DNA from 4 places in the Mycobacterium sp. IDUB_1 genome. Region 3 is predicted to be linked to each of the others. Evidence: predicted binding sites of a transcription regulator. Region 3 holds the regulator's gene; each other region holds the start of a gene.
What was found. Region 3 encodes LexA, which represses DNA repair genes until DNA is damaged. Its sites were predicted from a motif close to CGAACANNTGTTCG; they were not measured.
Positions count from the first base shown of each region.

Region 1: the regulator LexA is predicted to act here: its motif matches at 1,907-1,920, upstream of cofD (2-phospho-L-lactate transferase).
Region 2: the regulator LexA is predicted to act here: its motif matches at 2,047-2,060, upstream of ACZYYX_RS25935 (HNH endonuclease signature motif containing protein).
Region 4: the regulator LexA is predicted to act here: its motif matches at 1,535-1,548, upstream of ACZYYX_RS09750 (HNH endonuclease signature motif containing protein).

Region 1 covers NZ_JBVAYA010000001.1:2,260,685-2,264,147, forward strand. The annotation lists gene ACZYYX_RS11360 (coenzyme F420-0:L-glutamate ligase) at 1-706, opposite strand, end outside; gene cofD (2-phospho-L-lactate transferase) at 703-1,689, opposite strand; gene ACZYYX_RS11370 (WhiB family transcriptional regulator) at 2,120-2,383, shown strand; gene ACZYYX_RS11375 (metallopeptidase family protein) at 2,390-2,812, opposite strand; gene ACZYYX_RS11380 (DUF3499 domain-containing protein) at 2,943-3,362, shown strand; gene ACZYYX_RS11385 (phosphomannomutase/phosphoglucomutase) at 3,450-3,463, shown strand, end outside.
Region 2 covers NZ_JBVAYA010000005.1:378,857-382,319, reverse strand. The annotation lists gene ACZYYX_RS25940 (acyl-[acyl-carrier-protein] thioesterase) at 1-672, opposite strand, end outside; gene ACZYYX_RS25935 (HNH endonuclease signature motif containing protein) at 684-2,042, opposite strand; gene ACZYYX_RS25930 (class I SAM-dependent methyltransferase) at 2,174-2,770, opposite strand; gene ACZYYX_RS25925 (PE-PPE domain-containing protein) at 2,776-3,463, opposite strand, start outside.
Region 3 covers NZ_JBVAYA010000004.1:201,584-205,046, forward strand. The annotation lists gene ACZYYX_RS21875 (PhzF family phenazine biosynthesis protein) at 1-254, shown strand, start outside; gene nrdR (transcriptional regulator NrdR) at 261-725, opposite strand; gene ACZYYX_RS21885 (LysM peptidoglycan-binding domain-containing protein) at 883-1,371, opposite strand; gene lexA (transcriptional repressor LexA) at 1,580-2,287, shown strand; gene ACZYYX_RS21895 (sunset domain-containing protein) at 2,308-3,463, opposite strand, start outside.
Region 4 covers NZ_JBVAYA010000001.1:1,901,187-1,904,649, forward strand. The annotation lists gene ACZYYX_RS09745 (CoA-acylating methylmalonate-semialdehyde dehydrogenase) at 1-1,451, opposite strand, end outside; gene ACZYYX_RS09750 (HNH endonuclease signature motif containing protein) at 1,553-2,911, shown strand; gene ACZYYX_RS09755 (dTDP-4-dehydrorhamnose 3,5-epimerase family protein) at 2,908-3,463, opposite strand, start outside.

The DNA of each region.
Region 1 (3,463 bases), on a different contig from region 3:
CCTCGCCGGCGCGCACGAGGTTGCGCGCCGTCGACCCGTCGTCACGCAGCGTCAGCCCGCGCACCACCGCGACCGGGACCGCAGTCAGCTTGCCCTTCACGAGGTCGGCGGCGGCGGCGATCTCGTCGGCGACCGCGATCTCGGTGACGATCAACTCGTTGCCGTGCTGGTCGTGTTCCCCGGCATAGGCGTGCAGCACCTCCAGGCCGGCGGCGCCGATCGCGACGTCGGTCTGTCCCGTACGCCACGCCCGGCCCATCGTGTCGGTGACGACGACGCCGACGCGCACGCCGAGCCGCTCCCGCAACGCCTGCACCAACGCGGCCGCGCTGCCGTCGGGATCGACAGGAAGCAGCGCGAGTTCGTGGGAATCGACGTTCGACCCGTCCACACCCGCGGCCGCCTGCACCAACCCGAGCGCGTTCTCGGTGATGAGCGTGCGCCCCTTGCGGGCCAACACTCGCACCGCCTCACCGTCGATCAACTTGCGGCGCAGAGTGTCTCGCAGCTCGGGGTCGGCGGGCGCGTCGACCATGCGGCCCTCGCATTTCGAGAGCACCTTGCTGGTGACGACCACCACGTCGTCGTCGCGCAGCCAGGGGGCGGCCTCGGCGATCGCAGCCCCGAGGTCGTCGCCCGGCCGGAACTCCGGAAGTCCCGGTACCGGCAGCAGTTCCAGGGGAGCCGACGTTCCGTGGTCTCTCACAGATTCACCCCTGCCAGATCCAGACCGGCGCGCACCATCTCCGCGGTGACCGCCGGCTCGCTCATCAGCAGAGGCGCCGACCGCACCGTCACACCGTCGATCACCGCGTCGTCCCCTGTGTGCACCAGCCAGCCGTCCAGGATGCCGGTACCCGAACGGGCGCCGTAGAGCGCGCCGACCGCCTCGGAGGTGCTGTCCACACCGATCACCGACAGGCACGCATCGGCCATGCCGCGCAACGGCTTTCCCGCCACGATGGGGCTGTACCCGATCACCGGCGCCGACGTGGCGCGTAGCGCGGCGCGGATACCGCCGACCCGCAGGATCGAGCCGATGCTGACGACCGGGTTCGACGGTGCGATCAGCACGATATCGGCACCCTCGATCGCCTCGGTGACACCCGGTGCGGCAGTGGCCTTGTCGGCGCCGACGAACGCGAAGCTCTCGGTGGGCACCTGGGCGCGATACCTGACCCACCACTCCTGGAAGTGGACGGCCTTCTTCTCGTGGTCCTCGGGATCGGTGATGACGACGTGGGTTTCACTGCGGTCATCGCTGGCCGGCAGCAGCCGGGCGCCGGGGTTCCAGCGCGCACACAGCGCCTCGGTGACCTGAGAGAGCGGATAGCCCGCGCGCAACATCTGGCTGCGCACCAGGTGCGTGGCCAGATCGCGGTCGCCCAGACCGAACCAATCGGGCTGCACGCCGTAGGCCGCGAGTTCCTCCTTGGCGTGCCAGGTTTCGTTGCGGTGCCCCCAGCCGCGCTCGGGGTCGATACCGCCGCCCAGGGTGTACATGCAGGTGTCGAGGTCGGGGCAGATGCGCACGCCGAACATCCAGGCGTCATCGCCAACATTGACCACAGCAGTCACTTCGTGCTCATCGGTATCGTGAGTACTGAACTGCCCCAACCCCAATAGATGTTGAACACCCAGGAGGAAGCGAGCGCCACCCACGCCGCCGACCAGAACAGTGACCTTCACACCGACCGAGACTAGGCGCATACGGTCGCGGACCGTGCCCCGGAGGTGGCCCGGATCGGCAACGTGACAGACACGCCACAACGCGACGCGCCGAAATCGAGTCACGGAATGGTATGAATTCCTGTTCCAGCGCTTGACCGAGACAGCTAACGCGTGTGTAATCACAGCAGTGTCATTCGCGGTTCTCCGGCCGGTTCCGGTGTCGCAGACCGAGATTCGATCACTTGTTCGAATTGGGTGGCCACACAGAGTAAATAGTGGGGCTGGCTACAACGGATCTACGAGACCTGTGGAGGAGGGGAACATGGCTTTTGAACAGGCCGATTTCGGCAACTCGGTTCATTTCGACAGCAGGCTCCTCGGCTCGGTGGGAAGTGCACCGCACATCCAGACCGATCCGATGGCTGCAAGCATCGGGGGACGCCCGCAATTGAGTGTGGTGCCCGACCCGATCGACGACGAGCTGGCAACCGACGAGGACCAGTGGCAGGAGCGCGCGCTGTGCGCGCAGACCGACCCCGAGGCCTTCTTCCCGGAGAAGGGTGGCTCGACTCGGGAAGCCAAGCGCATCTGCCAGGGCTGCGAAGTGAAGGACGCCTGCCTGGAGTACGCGCTGGCCAATGACGAGCGCTTCGGCATCTGGGGTGGACTGTCTGAGCGCGAACGCCGTCGCATCAAGCGCGGCATCATCTAGGCGCAGCTAGTCCTCGTCGATCGTCGGATCGATGACGGACGGCTCGACGCCCAGATAAGTGGCCACCTGCGCCACCAGAAGCTCATGCAGAAGGTCGGTCAGCTCGACGGTGTCTTTGGCTCGTCGCTCGATCGGCTTGCGGAACAACACAATTCGCGCTCTCGTCGAGTTGCCGCGAACATCGACCCCGGCGGGGATCAGGCGCGCAAGCGCGATCGGCCCGTCGGCGACGACCTCGGGCGGCCACTGCACACTGTCCGGGTCCTTGGGAGCCAGCCGCGGGATCTCGTCGACCGCGACATCCAACGACGCGACCCGGTCCTGCCACCGCCGCTCGATCGGCTCATAGGCCTCGAGCACCGCCATGTCGAAGCGCTCAGCGCGGGTGCGCCAGCCCGGAACGGTGGGGGGCAGCAGCGGCCCTCGCATCCCACGGCCACGCCGGGACCCTCGGTGGTTCTGCCCGGTCACGAAAAAGATCGTAACGGTTGGGCTTCGGGCCCCTCGCGGCTCGCGTGTCCGCGCGGCGCGGACGAGCACAGACGATAACCTTCCGTTCGTGAATGTTCCCCGTCGCTGCTGCCGTCCAGGCTGCCCGCACTACGCGGTCGCGACGCTCACGTTCGTCTACTCGGACTCGACCGCCGTCGTCGGCCCTCTGGCCACTGTCTCCGAGCCGCACTCCTGGGATCTGTGCGTCATGCACGCCGGACGCATCACCGCCCCACGCGGTTGGGAACTGGTCCGCCACGCCGGACCGCTGCCGTCCCACCCCGACGACGACGACCTCGTGGCGCTCGCCGACGCGGTGCGCGAAGGCCGGGACGCGCCGGCTGGGCCGGTTGCTGCCTTCACCGGCTTCACCGACCCCGTCACCGGCACCCAGAGCGGCGCACTGATGGCCCCACCCGTGCGCCGGCCCGAGGCCAACGGTCGCCGACGCGGGCATCTGCGGGTTCTTCCCGACCCGCCGGACTGACGTCGCAGAGACGCCGTGCGGGCCCTGCACGCGGCTCCCGGCAGCTAGGCTGGCACCACCGGTCAGCACGTCAGCGTGAGGAGCCCCATGTCCCGGCCCGC
Region 2 (3,463 bases), on a different contig from region 3:
CCAGCCGAGGGTGACCTCTTCGCCGTACTTGATCGGTTTCCGATACTCGACGACCGCCCGGTAGGGCGCTGTGCACACCTCGGGTGCCAGAGCCATCACCTCGTGGATCGCGTGCCAGTAGGCGGTGTTGGTGACGTGCTCGAAGAGATCGATATCCGTGCGGCGCAACGCAAATGGCGCGGAGTTCTCGATCGTGTCGGGGTTGGTCAGCCATGGTCGCCACTTGAGGCGATGTTCGGTGGTCGTGGTGCCGAACTTCTCGAGCAGGGTGTCGGTGGCGCGTTGCGGTGTAAGTGTCTTGGCGTTCATCGCGATCCAGAAACCCTCGGTCTCGATGCGGCCGCCGTCGCTACCGACGAGATCCACGCGCATGGTGCACCAGCGCAGCGACAGCGCCGAACACCATCGACTGAACGTCACCTCGTCGGGAAAGGCGATCGGCTCGATGACATCGATCACGGTGCGCTGGACGAGCCAATGCGGGTGCTCTTCCGCTTCGCCCGCGTCGACGAGGTTCTCGGCGCCCACCTCCTGGATGTAGCGGGCAACCCCGTCGAGGCGCAGGTTGAGGTCGTCACCGACATCGCCCGTCGCGACGCGCCACTCCGTCCGGTAGACGTATCCGGTGTCGGGCTGCGGGCTCAGCCGACGGTCGACGTCTCTAGTGCTCATCGCGAGCCAGCCTACGGTCCGTGGTCGTCTTCGGGCAGGAGGTGGCGTTGGGGGTGGTGGTAGCCGTTGGTGCGGCGCTGCCCGGTGTCGAGGTCGGGTGGGGGGAGCCATTCGACTTGGCCTCGCTGGTTGATGCGGGTGGTCCAGCCGGTCTTCTCGACCATCCGATTGTCGGGCCCGCACGCGAGGGTGAGGTTGGTGATGTCGGTGGGGCCGCCGGTCTTCCAGTCCTCGACGTGGTGCACCTGCGACCAGTACCCGGGCACCGAGCATCCAGGTCTCGTGCAGCCGCGCGCCGAGGAGTGCAGCACGATCCGCTGCGCCGGGCTCGCCAATCTCTTGGTACGACCCAGATACAGCGGTTGATTGGTGTGCTGATCGAACACCGCCAAATAGTGGTGCGCGTGGGAGGCCAGGCGGATCAGATCGGCCATCGGCAACAGCGACCCGCCGCCGGTGACCGCCACCCCCGCACCCTTCTCCAACTCCTGCAGCGTCGTCGAGACGATGACCGTGACCGGTAACCCGTTGTGCGACCCCAACTCCACGGAGGACAACGCCATCCGTCCGACCGCGAGCCAGGCATCGTGATTGCGTTGCGCCACACTGCGGGAATCAGATCGCGCCTGCTCGGGTGCGGGTTCGCCCTCGACACAGGGCTTTTCGTCGTCGGGGTTGCACATGCCCGGTGCGGCGAGTTTGGCGTGAATCGCCTCGTAGTGCGCCCGGAACTCCGGGGTGATCCAGCCGGTGAGCCGGCTCATCCCGTCGGCCTGCTGGGCACCCAACTGAATGCCCCGCCGGCGGGCGCGGTCGGCGTCGGTGGGTTCGGGACCGTCGGCGTCGATCATCGCCGCCAACCGATCCGCCGCCTTGCGCAGATCCCCCGGCGTCAACCCTGCGCCGAGCGACGCCAACTGCCGGTCGGCGGCCGTGCGGGTGTCCACATCGACCCACACCGGCAACCCATCATGGAACTTGCTGATGACTGCGACATGATCGGCATCCAGGGCGCCCGCGGCCTGCGCGGCCGCGGTGGCCTCCCACCGAGGCGCCAACGCCTCCCCGGTCAACGCCTGCCGCGGACCCAACGCCGCGGCCTCAGCCAGGCGGCGTTTGGCGTCGCGTTCGGAGACCCGCAGCGCGGTGGTCAGCACCTTCTTCCACGACGCCTCACCCAACCGCCGCGGCTCCGTCTCGGCCACCAACCGAGCCAGGATCTGATGCTCCAACACCGGCACGGTGCGGACCAACGTCGTCACCTCAGCCATCAAGGCCACCAGCTCGCGATGCGACAACGCGTCGCAGGCGTCCTGCAGGATCGCCACCTGGCCCCGCATCACCCCTATCGCGTCCGCAACCACATCCATGACTCGAACACTAGTTCGAACCACCGACAAGAATGGCCCGCGCTGTGACCATACGGACGCACGGTGCGAATGAGGCCAAGATGTTCTCTCCGAGCTGGTCCGGCTCAGCGCGACTGCCACCGACAAGTGAGTCAGTCGCCGCGCGGCTTCTCCCACCGCATCAGGTAGCGGTAGTACAGCGCGCGGCGGATGTGCACACCCGGCAACACCTCGGCGGCGATGCGACGGATCTCGGCCAGGTTCTCGCGGGGACTCGCGACGGCCACCCCGATGTCCCGGGTCTCGTGGTGCCACCGCGACCCCACGCGCACAGCCGGCAGATGCAGCGCCGACCACAGCCAGTCGGTCACGGTGGTGTTCGCGCTCAGTCCGACCACCGCGAGTTCGCCGCCGGGCCGCACCATGTCGCGGGCAGCTTCCAGTGTGGTGCGCAGGTCGAGATGGTGCAGGCTTGCGACGAAGGTGATCAGGTCGAAACGTGCATCCGCTGCGGCATAGTCGGCGAAGGTGCTCTCGATGATCGACACCCCGTCGACGTCTGCCAGCCTGGCGCGTGCCCGTCGAATCGCCCCGGCATCGGGATCGATACCGACAACCGACTGGGCAACGGGCGCCAGGCGCTCGGCGAGCAGACCGTCACCGCACCCCACGTCGAGGACGTCACGGCCGCGGGCGAACGCGAGCACCCACGGGTGGTAGGCGGTGTTGTGATTCCAGTACTCGGTCATCCGCCTCAATCCGCGGTGCCGGTGCCGTCTCCATCTGCGGCGTCCCGCGAGTCGGCCGAGGTCGTCGAGTCCTGTTTGGGTTCAGTGACTTTCGACTGGTCTGCGGCCTCTTCGCGTGCAGCGGCCCGCGCGCGGATCCGCTCCAGCCGCCGCTCACGGCGCGTCTCCGCGGCGGTCGCCTTGTCGGCTTTGTCGGACGTCTCGACGTCGTCCTCGTCGGAGTCCTTGTCCGACAGTGCTTTCAGGCCGTCCCGGATGGCTCCCGGCACCTTGGACACGGTATCGGCCAGCTCGCCGACCGTCGGCATCAGGCGCGCCGGGCGGTAGCGGCTCGGGTCGGACGGGATCGGATTGTTGTCGTAGTACGCCGAATCCACGATGACCTTCAACAACGGCTCGCTGACATCGGCGATCGCGTTCCCGAAGGGCACCACGTCGCGAATCAGGCGCGCCAACGGCAACTCTTCGGTGGTGTAGGTGACGTAGGTCGTGTTCCCGCGCGTCGTCACGTAGGCGACCACACGGTCACCGTCGGGAGCGTCGCATCGCGCGTCGTCGCACGGCATTGCCTCGGCGCCGCTGGCCAGCACCGCGCAGGTGTTCGCGCCGCCGCAGGAGACGGTCGGCCGACCCTCGTTGTCCACCGGCAGGTCGATCTGATCCTGCTCCCGGTAGCCGTACAGGTAGGCGACC
Region 3 (3,463 bases):
TCGACGAGCACTATCTGTGGACCTGGCGCGACCGAGAGGCGGGAGCCATTCAGTCACGGATGTTCGCCCCAGGGCTCGGTATTCGCGAGGACGAAGCGACCGGTGCTGCGGCCGTGCGCATCACCGAGTATCTGAGTCGCGACCTCACCATCGTTCAGGGCCGCGGCTCGGTCATTCAGACGGTGTGGAGCCCACAAGGGTGGGTTCAGGTGGCCGGGCGCGTGGTCGAGGACGGACACCGCGAGATCGACTGAGCGATCTCAGCTGCCCGCGGACACCTCGCGGTGCGCGCGTAGCGCCTCGATCTCACGCTCGAAGTCCTCGGCCGACGAGAAGGACCGGTACACCGAGGCGAATCGCAGATAGGCCACTTCGTCGAGATCGCGTAAGGGGCCCAGGATCGCAAGACCGACTTCGTGACTGGGTACCTCAGGAGATCCGGTCGCACGCACGGCATCTTCCACCGTCTGAGCGAGCAGATTGAGCGCGTCGTCGTCGACCTGCCGCCCCTGGCACGCTCGCCGCACGCCCTTGATCACCTTCTCGCGACTGAACGGCTCGGTGACACCGCTGCGCTTCACCACGGCCAGCACCGCGGTTTCCACGGTGGTGAACCGGCGCCCACATTCGGGGCAGGATCGGCGGCGACGAATGGCCTGGCCCTCGTCGGTCTCTCGAGAATCGACAACCCGTGAGTCGGGATGGCGGCAGAACGGACAGTGCACCACTGCTCCTTCACCGCACCGACGGAACACTTCGAACGTCTTCGAGCGTACCTGCGGCAGCAGGGCGGAGCTCAGCACCAGACCCATCGGCGCGTTCCAAGGCGAGATGTCCACGATCGCCACCATGCTGCCTGCCCGCTGGACTACCTGTGTGCGGTCAGGCGACCGGGGCGATCAACGTCTGTCCGGCGGTCAGCGCGACCGTCTCGAGCTGGTTGAGTTCGCGAATCCTGGCGACCACATCAGACACCGGCGCGTGCGGCGCCACGCGTTCGGCGACGTGCTGCAACGACTCCCCCGTGTGCACCTGGACGACGGCCAACCGACCCGGCACCTCGACCTGCGGTCCCACCACACCGCCCGCCTGGGCCACAAGACCCAGCCACAACGTGATGGCGCCGGCGACGAGCGCGAGAACGACCGTCGCGGCGGGAGTGATGGGACGGCGCCGGTGCGACGCACGAGACACCAGCACGCCGCTCCCGCGATAGCTCAGGCGTGCGCCGCCGGGACGCTGGTGATGCCGCTGCCGAGCCGTCCTGGTAGCGCGCCCGCTGGGCGCGACCGCGCTGGCCGGCCCGATCCGCACGGGACGTGCGACGCGGCCTGCGGGCTGACGAACATCGGGGGTGTGGAGAACGGTCATCTGAGTGCCTTTCGCTCCGTGGATTCGCTCTTGTGTTCGAACAGTACTCGATCAAGTGTTCGATCGATAGAACATGTGATCGAACTGTTGCGAACGCTAACGGAGGGCACCGACAAGTCGCCGCGGGCGAACTTTCGGCGCCGGTTGCTCGCGACACGCCTCGAACACATGTTTGATTCCGCGTGCGCTGCGCGTTACATTCGTGGTCATGAGCGACGACAGCAGCGACACCTCGGCCGGTACGGACTCCGCCAACCGACGTGAGCGCGGGGCAGGTCTGACCGACCGTCAACGCACCATCCTCGACGTCATCCGCTCGTCGGTGACCACCCGGGGCTACCCACCGAGCATCCGCGAGATCGGCGACGCCGTCGGTCTGACGTCCACCTCGTCGGTGGCGCACCAACTGCGCACACTCGAACGCAAGGGCTACCTGCGCCGTGACCCGAACCGGCCGAGGGCCGTCGACGTGCGCGGCATCGATGACGCACCCGCCACTCCGGTCGTCGCGACCGAGGTCGCCGGTTCCGACGCCCTACCGGAGCCCACATTCGTGCCGGTCCTCGGGCGGATCGCAGCCGGAGGACCGATCCTCGCCGAGGAGGCCGTCGAGGATGTGTTCCCGCTACCCCGTGAGCTCGTCGGGGAGGGCTCCCTGTTCCTGTTGAAGGTCGTGGGTGAGTCGATGATCGACGCGGCGATCTGTGACGGCGACTGGGTCGTGGTGCGCCAGCAGAACGTCGCCGACAACGGCGACATCGTCGCCGCCATGATCGACGGGGAAGCTACGGTCAAGACGTTCAAACGGACCAAGGGTCAGGTCTGGCTCATGCCGCACAACCCGGCCTTCGACCCCATCCCCGGCAATGACGCTGCCGTGCTCGGCAAGGTCGTGACGGTCATCCGCAAGATCTGACGGGGCACCGACGCGGTTCGTCAGCTTCCGCGGACGAACCCGTTGGTGCGGGCGATCTCCTCAGTGGCGAACCAGATTTCGGCCCGCGCCTCGTCGTACTCGGCGCTGTCGGGACTCCAGTACAGACCTGATCGGGTGTCGGCCTTGATCGGATACCCGTCGGGAATGGTGTCTGGGTCGTCAAGGGGCAGGTGCAACGCGGTGCCCATCGGCGCGATGTCATCGTCATCGATCCGCGCGTGCCTACCGGTGTCGTTGAGGGCGTCCCGCTCGAGAGCGGGCGCTGCCGCAAACGCCGAGGTGACGGCCACGTGGTCCGAATCGGCGTCCTTCTCGTCAGCCTCGTCCTCGTACGACGACTCTTCGTACACCGGTTCTTCGTCGACCGGTTCTTCGTCGACCGGTTCCTCGTCGACCGGTTCCTCGTAGACCGGTTCCTCGTCGACCGGTTCCTCGTCGACAGCGTTGTCGGAACCCGAAGCCACGGCGTAGTCGTGCTGCTCGACGGGGACGTCGGTCGCGGACTGAATCCGGGTCGGTGCGGTGTCGACCGAATCGGGGTCGTCCTGCTCGACGAAAGGATCGGCATCGCGATCGACCGTGGCGGGACGGTCCGTGTCTGCGGACTCGCTGAGCCCCCACAGGTGCAACCCGCTCGGTTCGTGACCTTCGGCGGGCGTACCGGGCCGCGCGGCGGGAGCCACCGACCCGAGACCCTCACGCGCGTAGCGATCGGCGAACAGCGCGTCCTCCCCCACATCCGACGACTCCCGGTCGTAGCCACCGGCGTCGTGATCATCGGCGTCATAGGGAGGCAGCGCGAACGAGTCACCGTCGCGATCGCGACCTCGACGCCGAACAACCGCCAGCCCGACCACCGCGAGGACGAGAAGTACCGGGATGACCGCCAGCAGCCACCACCACGTCCAGCGGACCCCGTCACCCGACCCGGTGTCACCACCCTGCGCCGACGGAATGGGCTGTGTCGCCTCCTGCCCCGGAACGTCCAGGCCGACGAGCTGCGAAGCGAGATTCGCCGGCTCGGTGCTGAATCGCTTGGTGCCGGTGTCATAGGTGATGGCGCCGCCGCTGAACTTCTGGGTGATCGCGTCGCCGCTCTGGATCTGATCGGACACCGGTGCACCGAGCGTGCCGGTGGCGCCGCCCAGCTTCTCC
Region 4 (3,463 bases), on a different contig from region 3:
TTGACCTTGGTGTAGAACTGGATCGAGGCGGGGCCGTGCTGGTTGAGGTCGCCGAAGCCGGAGCGTTTCCAGCCGCCGAAGGTGTGGTAGGCCACCGGAACCGGGATGGGCACGTTGACCCCGACCATGCCGACCTGCACGCGGGAGACGAAGTCGCGGGCGGCGTCGCCGTCGCGGGTGAAGATCGCCACGCCGTTGCCGTACTCGTGGGTGCTCGGAAGGCTCAGTGCCTCTTCGTAATCGTGGGCGCGCACGATGCACAGCACGGGGCCGAAGATCTCGTCGGTGTAGATGCTCATGTCGGTGGTGACGTGGTCGAACAGCGTGGGGCCGATGAAGTAGCCGCCTTCGAGGCTCTGGTCGTCGAAGGACAGTTCGTCGGTGGCGCGTTCGCGGCCGTCGACCACCAGGTCGGCGCCGGCCTCCACACCCGCGGCGATGTAGCTCTTCACCCGCTCGAGGGCGGCTGCGGTGACCAGCGGGCCGTAGTCGGCTTTCGGGTCGAGGCTGTGCCCGACGCGCAGCTGATTGACCCTTTCCACGAGCCGGTTACGCAGCCGGTTCGCGGTCTCTTCGCCGACGGGGACGGCGACGCTGATCGCCATGCACCGCTCACCGGCGCTGCCGTATCCGGCGCCGATGAGTGCGTCGACGGCCTGGTCGAGATCGGCGTCGGGCATCACGATCATGTGGTTCTTGGCGCCGCCGAAGCACTGGGAACGCTTACCGTTCGCGGCGGCGGTGGAGTAGATGTACTGCGCGATGTCGGAGGACCCGACGAACCCGACGGCGGCGATGTCGGGGTGGTGCAGGATCGCGTCGACGGCTTCCTTGTCGCCCTGGACGACCTGGAACACCCCGGCGGGCAGACCGGCCTCGAGGAACAGTTCGGCCAGCCGCACCGGGACCGAGGGGTCGCGCTCGGAGGGTTTGAGGATGAACGCGTTCCCGCATGCCAGGGCGGGACCGGCTTTCCACAGCGGGATCATCGCGGGGAAGTTGAACGGGGTGATCCCGGCGACCACGCCCAGGGGTTGGCGGATGGAGTAGACGTCGATGCCGCCGCCGGCGCCCTCGGTGAACTCGCCCTTGAGTAGATGGGGGATGCCGATGGCGAACTCGATGACCTCGATACCGCGCTGGATGTCGCCTTTGGAGTCCGCGACGGTCTTGCCGTGCTCGAGGGACAGCAGTTCGGCGAGTTCGTCGGTGTGGGCGTTGACCAGCTCGATGAACTTCATCATCACCCGCGCTCGGCGTTGCGGGTTCCACGCCGCCCATTCCTTCTGCGCCTGCACGGCCGAGGCGACGGCGGTGTCGACATCAGCTGTGGAGGCGAGTAGCACCTGGGCTTGGACCTCGCCGGTGCTGGGGTTCATCACATCCGCGGTCCGAGTGGACGCGAGCTCGTTGCGCTTACCGTCGATGAAATGGGGGATACGCGTGATCATGAGGAGCCTTCCGCCTGGTCGATACTTGGATATCCTAGTAATGCTGGGCGGGGGTGACAAGGGTCCTGTTGTTGTCGGTGGTTCGAACTAGTGTTCGATATATGGATGTGGTTGCCGACGCGATAGGGGTGATGCGGGCTCAGTTGGCGATCCTGCGCGACGCCTCTGACGTGTTGTCGCATCGCGAGTTGGTGGCGTTGATGGCCGAGGTGACGACGCTGGTTCGCAGCGTGCCGGTCTTGGAGCATCACATCCTGGCGCGGTTTACGGCAGAGACGGAGCCGCGGCGGCTCGGGGAGGCGTCGTGGAAGAAGGTGCTGACCACTGCACTGCGAGTGTCGGAGACGGACGCGAAACGCCGCCTGGCCGAGGCGGCCGCGTTGGGTCCGCGGCAGGCCCTGACAGGGGAGGCGTTGCCACCGGTATGGGAGGCCACCGCTAGTGCGCAGGCTGCGGGCGCTCTGGATGCCGACCACGTCGCCGTCATCGCGAAATTCCACGAAAAGTTGCCGGTGTGGGTGGATGTCGACACCCGCGCCGCCGCCGACCGCCAGTTGGCGGAGTTGGGTGCGGGACTCACCCCGGAGGATCTGAAGAAGGCGGCGGATCGGTTGGCGGCGATGATCGACCAAGACGGCCCCGAACCCACCGACGCCGACCGCGCCCGCCGGCGCGGCATCCAGCTCGGTGCCCAGCAGGCCGACGGAATGAGCCGACTATCTGGGTGGCTCACCCCCGAAGCCCGCGCCCACTACGAAGCCATCCAAGCCAAACTGGCGGCGCCGGGGATGTGCAACCCCGACGACGAAACCCCCTGCGTCGAGGGCGAACCCGATGAGGAGCAAGCCCGCACTGACTCCAGGAGCGCGGCGCAGCGCAACCACGATGCATGGCTGGCGGTCGGACGGATGGCACTGTCCTCCGGAGACCTCGGTTCGCACAACGGGTTACCGGTCACCGTCATCGTCTCGACCACGCTGCAAGAACTGGAGAAGGGTGCGGGGGTGGCGGTCACCGGCGGCGGGTCGCTGTTGCCGATGGCCGATCTGATCCGCATGGCCTCCCACGCCCACCACTATTTGGCGGTGTTCGATCAGCACACCAACCAGCCGCTGTATCTGGGGCGTACCAAGAGATTGGCGAGTCCGGCGCAGCGGATCATGCTGCACTCCGCGGCCCGCGGCTGCACCCGACCCGGCTGCAGCGCGCCCGGCTACTGGACCCAGGTTCACCACGTCGAGGGCTGGAAAAGCGGCGGCGCCACCGACATCACCAACCTCACCTTGGCGTGTGGACCTGATAATCGAATGGTCGAGCAGACCGGCTGGACCACCCGCATCAACCAGCGGGGCCAGGTCGAATGGCTCCCCCCACCCGACCTCGACACCGGCCAACGACGCACGAACGGCTATCACCATCCCGAACGCCACCTCCTGCCCGAAGACGACCAGGGGCCTTAGCCGCGCTGGGTTTCGGCGAACGCCAGGCACTCCTCCCAGGTGGGAAGCAGGCCGCGATCACGCATGTCGCCAAGGCTCGGTGCCGCGCGGTCCCGGTCGGACAGGTTCAGCTCGGCCGCGGGAAGCCAGGCAGCCCAGTCGATGCCGATCTCCGGATCCAGCGGATCGATGGTGTGCTCGCGGGTGGGATCGTAGCCGGCCGAGCACAGGTAGGTGACGATCGAGTTGTCCTGCAGCGCAAGGAAAGCGTGGCCCAGCCCCTCGGACAGGTACACAGCCCGATGGGTTTCGTCGTCGAGCGTCACCGCATCCCAGGTGCCATAGGTCGGCGAACCGACCCTGATGTCGACGACGGCATCGACGACGGCGCCGCGCATGCAGGTCACGTACTTGGCCTGGCTCGGTGGCAACTGTGCGAAGTGCACGCCGCGCAGCACCCCGGCCGAAGACACCGAGCAGTTCGCCTGCCGCAGATCGAGCGAGTGCCCCGTCATCGCAGTGAAGGACGTGTCCGTGAACCACTCGAAGAACGCGCCCCTCGAGTCACCGTGC